2 regions of the Mesorhizobium sp. WSM4935 genome follow, and region 1 is predicted to be linked to the other one. Evidence: riboswitches for the same ligand, from Rfam matches in the RefSeq annotation. Region 1 holds a riboswitch; the other holds the start of a gene.
What was found. A riboswitch is a leader RNA that binds a small molecule or an ion and turns the genes downstream of it on or off. The one in region 1 is predicted to bind S-adenosylmethionine.

Region 1 (3,405 bases):
ACGCGCAGGCCGAGCCCGGTAAGCTCGGCGCTGAGCCAGGCCAGCCATTTCTCGTTATGCGTCACGCTGCGCTCGATATGGGCGCGGTCGCGGATGGCGGCGATGCCCGCCTCGATCGCGGTCGCATTGACGTTGAACGGGCCGCGGATACGATTGATCGCATCGACGATATGCGCCGGCCCGTACATCCAGCCGATGCGCGCGCCGCCGAGGCCAAGCTTGGAGAAGGTGCGGGTCATCACCACGTTTTCGGAGCTGCCGGCGAGCTCGATGCCGGCCTCGTAGTCGTTGCGCCGCACATATTCGGCATAGGCCGCATCAAGCACCAGGAGCACGTTCTTCGGCAATGCCGCGTGCAGCCGGCGCACTTCCTGGAACGGCAAATAGGTGCCGGTCGGATTGTTGGGATTGGCGAGGAACACGATCCGCGTCGCCGGCGTCACCGCGGCCAAAATCGCATCGACATCGGCGCGCTCATCGGTTTCCTTCACCGCCACCGGCTTGGCTCCCGCCGCCTGGATATAGATCTTGTAGACCATGAAGGCGTGTTCGGTGAACACGGCCTCGTCGCCCGGCGCCAGATAGGTCTGCGCCAGCAGGCCAAGGATCTCGTCTGAGCCGTTGGAGCAGATGATGTTCGCCGGGTTCAGCCCGTGCACATCGGCGATCGCTTCGCGCAGCCGCCGCGCCGTGCCGTCAGGATAGACGTCGAGCTTCGCCGCCACTTCGCGCGCGGCCTCGATCGCCTTTGGCGACGGCCCGAGCGGGTTTTCGTTCGACGACAGTTTGTAGACTTTCGTCACGCCGGCCGGCGCGGTGCTTTTTCCCGGCACATAGGCCTCGATGTCCATGATGCCCGCGCGGGGCGTCGGACGGGGCTGATCCTGCTTCATGTCACAAATCCGTCGAGAAGGCCTTCAAGGCCGCAGCGGAAATACAGGCGACGGGCTGGAATGTCGAGTGCCGGCGCCTGGTGCCCGCCTCGCACCGCTAAGAGGCTACCCGTTGACGAAGCGCGGCGCTGGTCATAGAAGAACTGCTCAGACTTCCGTGGTGATTTGGCCGGTCGGCTTGCAGCCACGTTAAACAACTCGCTAAAGGGCCGTTTGCAACCTGTAACCGGCTTTGCGACGGCAATGCCGGTTTTTTGTTGTCCGCTGCCGGCCGGACAGCGCATCGGGACGAGACCGACGCGGCACAGGATGAGGACGGACATGGCCGCTCAGCGCGCTGCAAGAACCAAGGACGAGGTCGACCATCCGTCGAGCCCGGTGCTGCAGTTCGGCCCCGACAAGCCGCTGAAGCTCGACGCCGGCACCCTGCTCTCGCCCTTCCAGATCGCCTACCAGACCTACGGCACACTGAACGACGCGCGCTCCAACGCCATCCTCGTCTGCCACGCTCTGACCGGTGACCAGCACGTCGCCAACACCAATCCGGTGACCGGCAAGCCGGGCTGGTGGGAGGTACTGATCGGCCCCGGCAAGATCATCGACACCAACCGCTTCTTCGTCATCTGCTCCAACGTCGTCGGCGGCTGCCTCGGCTCGACCGGGCCGGCCTCGACCAACCCGGTCACCGGCAAGCCCTACGGGCTCGACCTGCCGATCATCACCATCCGCGACATGGTGCGCGCGCAGGCGATGCTCATCGATCATTTCGGCATCGAAAAGCTGTTTTGCGTGCTTGGCGGCTCGATGGGCGGCATGCAGGTACTGGAATGGGCCGCAAGCTACCCTGAGAGGGTCTTCTCGGCGCTGCCGATCGCCACCGGCGCCCGCCATTCCTCGCAGAACATCGCCTTCCACGAAGTCGGCCGGCAGGCCGTGATGGCCGATCCCGACTGGCATGGCGGCAAATATCTTGATTTCGGCAAGCGGCCGGAAAAGGGGCTGGCCGTCGCGCGCATGGCCGCCCACATCACCTATCTTTCCGAAGCCGCGCTCCACCGCAAATTCGGCCGCAATCTGCAGGACCGCGAGGCGCTTACCTTCGGCTTCGACGCCGATTTCCAGATCGAGAGTTATCTGCGCCACCAGGGCATGACTTTCGTCGACCGCTTCGACGCCAATTCCTACCTCTATCTGACCCGCGCGATGGACTATTTCGACCTTGCCGCCGATCACGGCGGGCGCCTCGCCGATGCCTTCGCCGGCACCAAGACGCGCTTCTGCCTGGTGTCCTTCACCAGCGACTGGCTGTTCCCGACCGAGGAGAGCCGTTCGATCGTGCATGCCTTGAACGCGGCGGGCGCTTCCGTCTCCTTCGTCGAGATCGAGACCGATCGCGGCCATGACGCCTTCCTGCTCGACGAGCCGGAGCTGTTCGCGGCCATCAACGGCTTCATCGCCTCCGCCGCCCGCGCCAGGGGGCTCAGCCTATGAGCGTCAATCGCGCCCAGCGTGTCGACCTGGAGGTCGTCACCGATCTTATTCCTGCCAATTCGCGAGTGCTCGATGTCGGCTCGGGCGACGGCGTGCTTCTGGAGCTCCTGCAGGAGACCAAGCAGGTCGACGGCCGAGGGCTGGAACTGTCGCAGCGCGGCGTCAACGAATGTGTGTCGCGCGGACTTTCGGTCATCCAGGGCGACGCCGACACGGATCTGAAATTCTACGCCGACAAGGGCTTCGACTTCGTCGTGCTCTCGCAGACGCTGCAGGCGACGCGCAATCCGAAGATCGTGCTCGATGAGTTGCTTCGGATCGGCAACCGCGCCATCGTATCCTTCCCCAATTTCGGTCACTGGCGCGTCCGCTTCTCGCTGCTGATCAAGGGCAGGATGCCGGTCACCAAGGACTTGCCCTATTCCTGGTACGACTCGCCCAACATCCATTTCTGCACCATCCGCGACTTCGTCAACCTATGCGAGGAGCTAGGCGCGACCGTCGAAAAGGCGACCGCCCTCGACGCCAACGGCCAGAAGATCGGCCTGTCGATGCCTTGGTGGTTCTGGAACTTCTTCGGCCAGCAGGCGGTGTTTTTGTTGAGACGCTGAGGGGAATGCACTTCGTTCGTCGATCACCGGCAGTGGTGGAAATTCCGCCAAACATTCTGTCCGAGCTACGGGCGGGAATTCTCATCTGCACGTCACCGCGCAGCGGCAGCAATCATCTCGCGGGATTGATGGCTTCTGCTGGGCTGGGTCATCCGCTGGAATGGTTTGGCGGGCGACGTCTGCTGGAGTTGCCGGGTTACCCGCGAGATCCCCGCGCGCAGCTTCTGCGTGCGCTCACGGACGGGCGATCTTCTACCGGAGTCTACGCAATCAAGCTCTTTGCGAGTCAGTTCACACAGCTTGCCAAGACGGTGAAACTGCCAGCCAGCCTTCCGAATTTGAACTATGTACGCTTGACCCGTGACGATCTGCTCGGCCAGGCGATCTCTTGGGCACGTGCGCGTCAAACC
Region 2 (3,405 bases), on a different contig from region 1:
GCGCGCTGGCAGTATGCCGGCGAGGTGCTCGGCCTCGGCTTCGCCCAGGGCAAGAGCATGTTGTGGAACAAGCCGATGCTCGATGCAAACGGCGGCATCCAGGCTTTGGCCGCCGAGATCGCCGAGGATGCGGCGGCCACCAAACTGGTCAATGGACTTGGCCTTCACGTCCGTCTCGTCGCCTCGCCCTTCGAGCAGCCGCTGGGCCAGCGCACCTTCGCCGAAATCTGGTCGCGGCAAGCGCGCTGGGCGCGGCTGCGTCGCGTCACCTTCCCGCTTTTCTTCGCGCCCGAGATTCTGACCGGCGCGGTCGTGCCGCTGATTTTCGCGCTGATCGCGGCGGCAAGCGCCGGCGTCGGCCTGCCTGCCACGGCGCTTTGCGTGCTGGCGGTCGCCTATGTGCCGGAATGTCTGCTCGCCCGGTCCAAGGGCTGGTACCTGTCGCCGCGCAGCATCACCGCGATGATCGTGCGCGACGTCATGCTTCCCGCCATCTGGGCGCGCGGCTGGCTCGGCGGCGCGGTCGAGTGGCGCGGCAACGCCATGACCATCCACAGCAAGGCGATAACCGAGCTGGAGGAGATCGCGTGAGCCAGGGCTGACGCGTTCTCCTGTCCAATTTGCAGCTTGCTTCTTACTTGGCCGCCCTCAGCGCCTGCTCGATGTCCTCCAGCAGATCGTCGGTGTCCTCCAGGCCGACGGAAAGCCGGAGTGTACCCGGTCCTATGCCGAGTTCGGCCCGCGCGTCGTCGCTGAGGTTCTTGTGCGTCGTCGTCGCCGGGTGGGTGATCAGGCTCTTGGCGTCGCCGAGATTGTTCGAGATCAGCACGATGTCGAGCGCGTTCTGGAAGGCGAAGGCCGCCTGCTTGCCGCCCTTGATGTCGAGGCAGATCAATGTCGAGCCGCCGGACATCTGCTTCTTCACGACATCCGCCTGCGGATGATCGGCGCGGCCCGGATAGATGACGCGGGCGATCTCCGGTCGGCCGGCGAGGAAATCGGCTATCTTGCCGGCGCTCTCGGTCTGCTGACGCACGCGCAGCGGCAATGTCTCCAGGCCTTTGAGCAGCGTCCAGGCGTTGAAGGGCGAGAGGCTTGGGCCGGTGTGGCGGAAATAGTCGTGCAGGTTCTCGTCGATCCACTTCTTGTCCGAAAGGATGACGCCGCCGAGGCAGCGGCCCTGGCCGTCTATATGCTTGGTCGCCGAATAGACGACGACATGGGCGCCGAGCTGCAAGGGCTTCTGCTGCAGCGGCGTGGCGAAGACATTGTCGACGATGACGCGCGCGCCGATCGAATTGGCGAGCTTGGCGACCGCGGCAATGTCGACCACCTCCAACGTCGGATTGGTCGGGCTTTCGAGGAAGAACAGCTTGGTGTTCGGCCTTACCGCCTTTTCCCAATTGGCGATGTCGGTGCCGTCGATGAGCGTCGCCTGGATGCCGTAGCGCGGCGCCAGCGTCTCCACCACCCAGCGGCAGGAACCGAACAGCGCGCGCGCCGCGACGATGTGGTCGCCGGCCTTGACGCTGCAGAGCAGGGCGGCGGAAACGGCGGCCATGCCGGAGGCGGTGGCGCGGGCATCCTCGGCGCCTTCCAGCGCGCACATGCGCTTCTCGAACATGTCGACGGTCGGGTTGGCGTAGCGCGAATAGATGAAGCCCGGCTCCTCGCCCTTGAAGCGGGCTTCCGCCGCCTGGGCCGTCTCGTAGACATAGCCCTGGGTAAGGTACATCGCCTCGGCGGTCTCGCCATATTGCGAACGCAGCGTTCCGCCATGCACGAGTGCCGTCTGAGGTTTCCAATTGCGCTTCTTGGTGCTCATAGCCTTGCTTCCAGACACAAAAAAACCGGCCGCGAAGTCGCAACCGGTCCATATAGCCTTGCGGCTCGACGGTCCTTTAGCGACTTGTTTAACGTGGCTGCAAGCCGACCGGCCAAATCACCACGGGATAACGACCCTTTAGACCCCTGCCGCGCTTGCGTCAATTGCCGGCTTCATTAAGAGGGTTGTACCAGCCGGGCGGCAAGAGCCTGCTCAGGTCCTCGCCCGGCCTTGTGAACGGAGCCAGCCTTTGCGGCAGACAGGCATTCTTCCGGATCAGGATATCGCGGCGCTGTTCGAGGCCAACGCGCTGAAGTCGCCGCGCGCGCTCGATACCGACCAGATCCAGCCGGCGAGCCTCGATCTGAGGCTCGGCGACAAAGCCTATCGCGTGCGCGCGTCCTTCCTGCCGGGTCCCGACCATCTGGTCGCCGACAAGCTCGAGCGGCTGAAGCTGCACGAGATCGACCTCACCCGGGGCGCGGTGCTGGAAACCGGCTGCGTCTATATCGTGCCGCTGCTCGAAAGCCTGGCGCTGCCGGCGAACGTTTCGGCCTCGGCCAATCCCAAGAGCTCGACCGGGCGGCTGGATATTTTCACGCGCGTCATGACCGACCGCGGCCACGAGTTCGACAAGATCGCCGCCGGCTATCAGGGGCCGCTCTATCTCGAGGTCAGCCCGCGCACCTTCCCGATCGTCGTGCGGGCCGGCTCGCGGCTGTCGCAGATCCGTTTCCGCACCGGCAATGCGGTGCTCTCGGAGAGCGAGTTGCGCGACCTGCATCGCGCCGAGATGCTGGTCGCCACCGAGCCGCCCAACATTTCCGGCGGCGGCATCGCGCTCTCCATCGACCTTGACGGCGACAAGGACGGCCTTGTCGGCTATCGCGGCAAGCACCACACCGGCCTTGTCGACGTCGACAAGCGCGCCGCGCAGGATGTTGTCGATTTCTGGGAGCCGATCTACAAGAGCGGTGCGGGCGAGCTGGTTCTCGATCCGGACGAATTCTACATCCTTGTCAGCCGCGAGGCTGTGCATGTACCGCCGCTCTACGCCGCCGAGATGACGCCCTTCGATCCGCTGGTCGGCGAGTTCCGCGTCCACTATGCCGGCTTCTTCGATCCGGGCTTCGGCCATTCCGCCGCCGGCGGCAGCGGCAGCCGCGCCGTGCTCGAAGTGCGCAGCCACGAGGTGCCTTTCATCCTCGACCACGGCCAGATCGTCGGCCGCCTCGTCTACGAGCACATGCTGAAGCGTCCGCAGGCGCTTTACGGCACCGATCTCGGCTCGAACTACCAGGCGCAGGGCCTCAAGCTCTCCAAGCATTTCAGGGCAGCGCGGTGAGGTCCAAGGGAGCGATGTCCGGAAGGACAGGCGCAAACGGATGCCGTCCCATCCCTTCGTCATTCTAGGGCGGAGCAAGGAGCGAAGCGACGCGCGCAGACCCTAGAATCCATGCCGTGGCATTTGCCGTAGAATGCAGCGGTCCAGAATAGCCGCCGATAACTGCACCAGCTAAGATCACTAGATGACCGGCTACGTACATGACCGCGAGCCAGAAAGGCGGCACGATCTATAT

Region 2: linked by a shared signal. The riboswitch ahead of P9273_RS02435 (O-succinylhomoserine sulfhydrylase) and the one ahead of metX (homoserine O-acetyltransferase MetX) in region 1 are both predicted to bind S-adenosylmethionine.

Annotation. Positions count from the first base shown of each region.
Region 1 covers NZ_JARTVR010000015.1:16,940-20,344, forward strand. The annotation lists gene hisC (histidinol-phosphate transaminase) at 1-893, opposite strand, end outside; SAM riboswitch at 1,041-1,118, shown strand; gene metX (homoserine O-acetyltransferase MetX) at 1,215-2,384, shown strand; gene metW (methionine biosynthesis protein MetW) at 2,381-2,995, shown strand; gene P9273_RS26095 (Stf0 family sulfotransferase) at 2,944-3,405, shown strand, end outside.
Region 2 covers NZ_JARTVR010000001.1:521,003-524,407, forward strand. The annotation lists gene P9273_RS02430 (ceramide glucosyltransferase) at 1-591, shown strand, start outside; gene P9273_RS02435 (O-succinylhomoserine sulfhydrylase) at 635-1,825, opposite strand; SAM riboswitch at 1,882-1,959, opposite strand; gene P9273_RS02440 (2'-deoxycytidine 5'-triphosphate deaminase) at 2,076-3,170, shown strand; partial or broken gene P9273_RS02445 (GIY-YIG nuclease family protein) at 3,355-3,405, shown strand, end outside.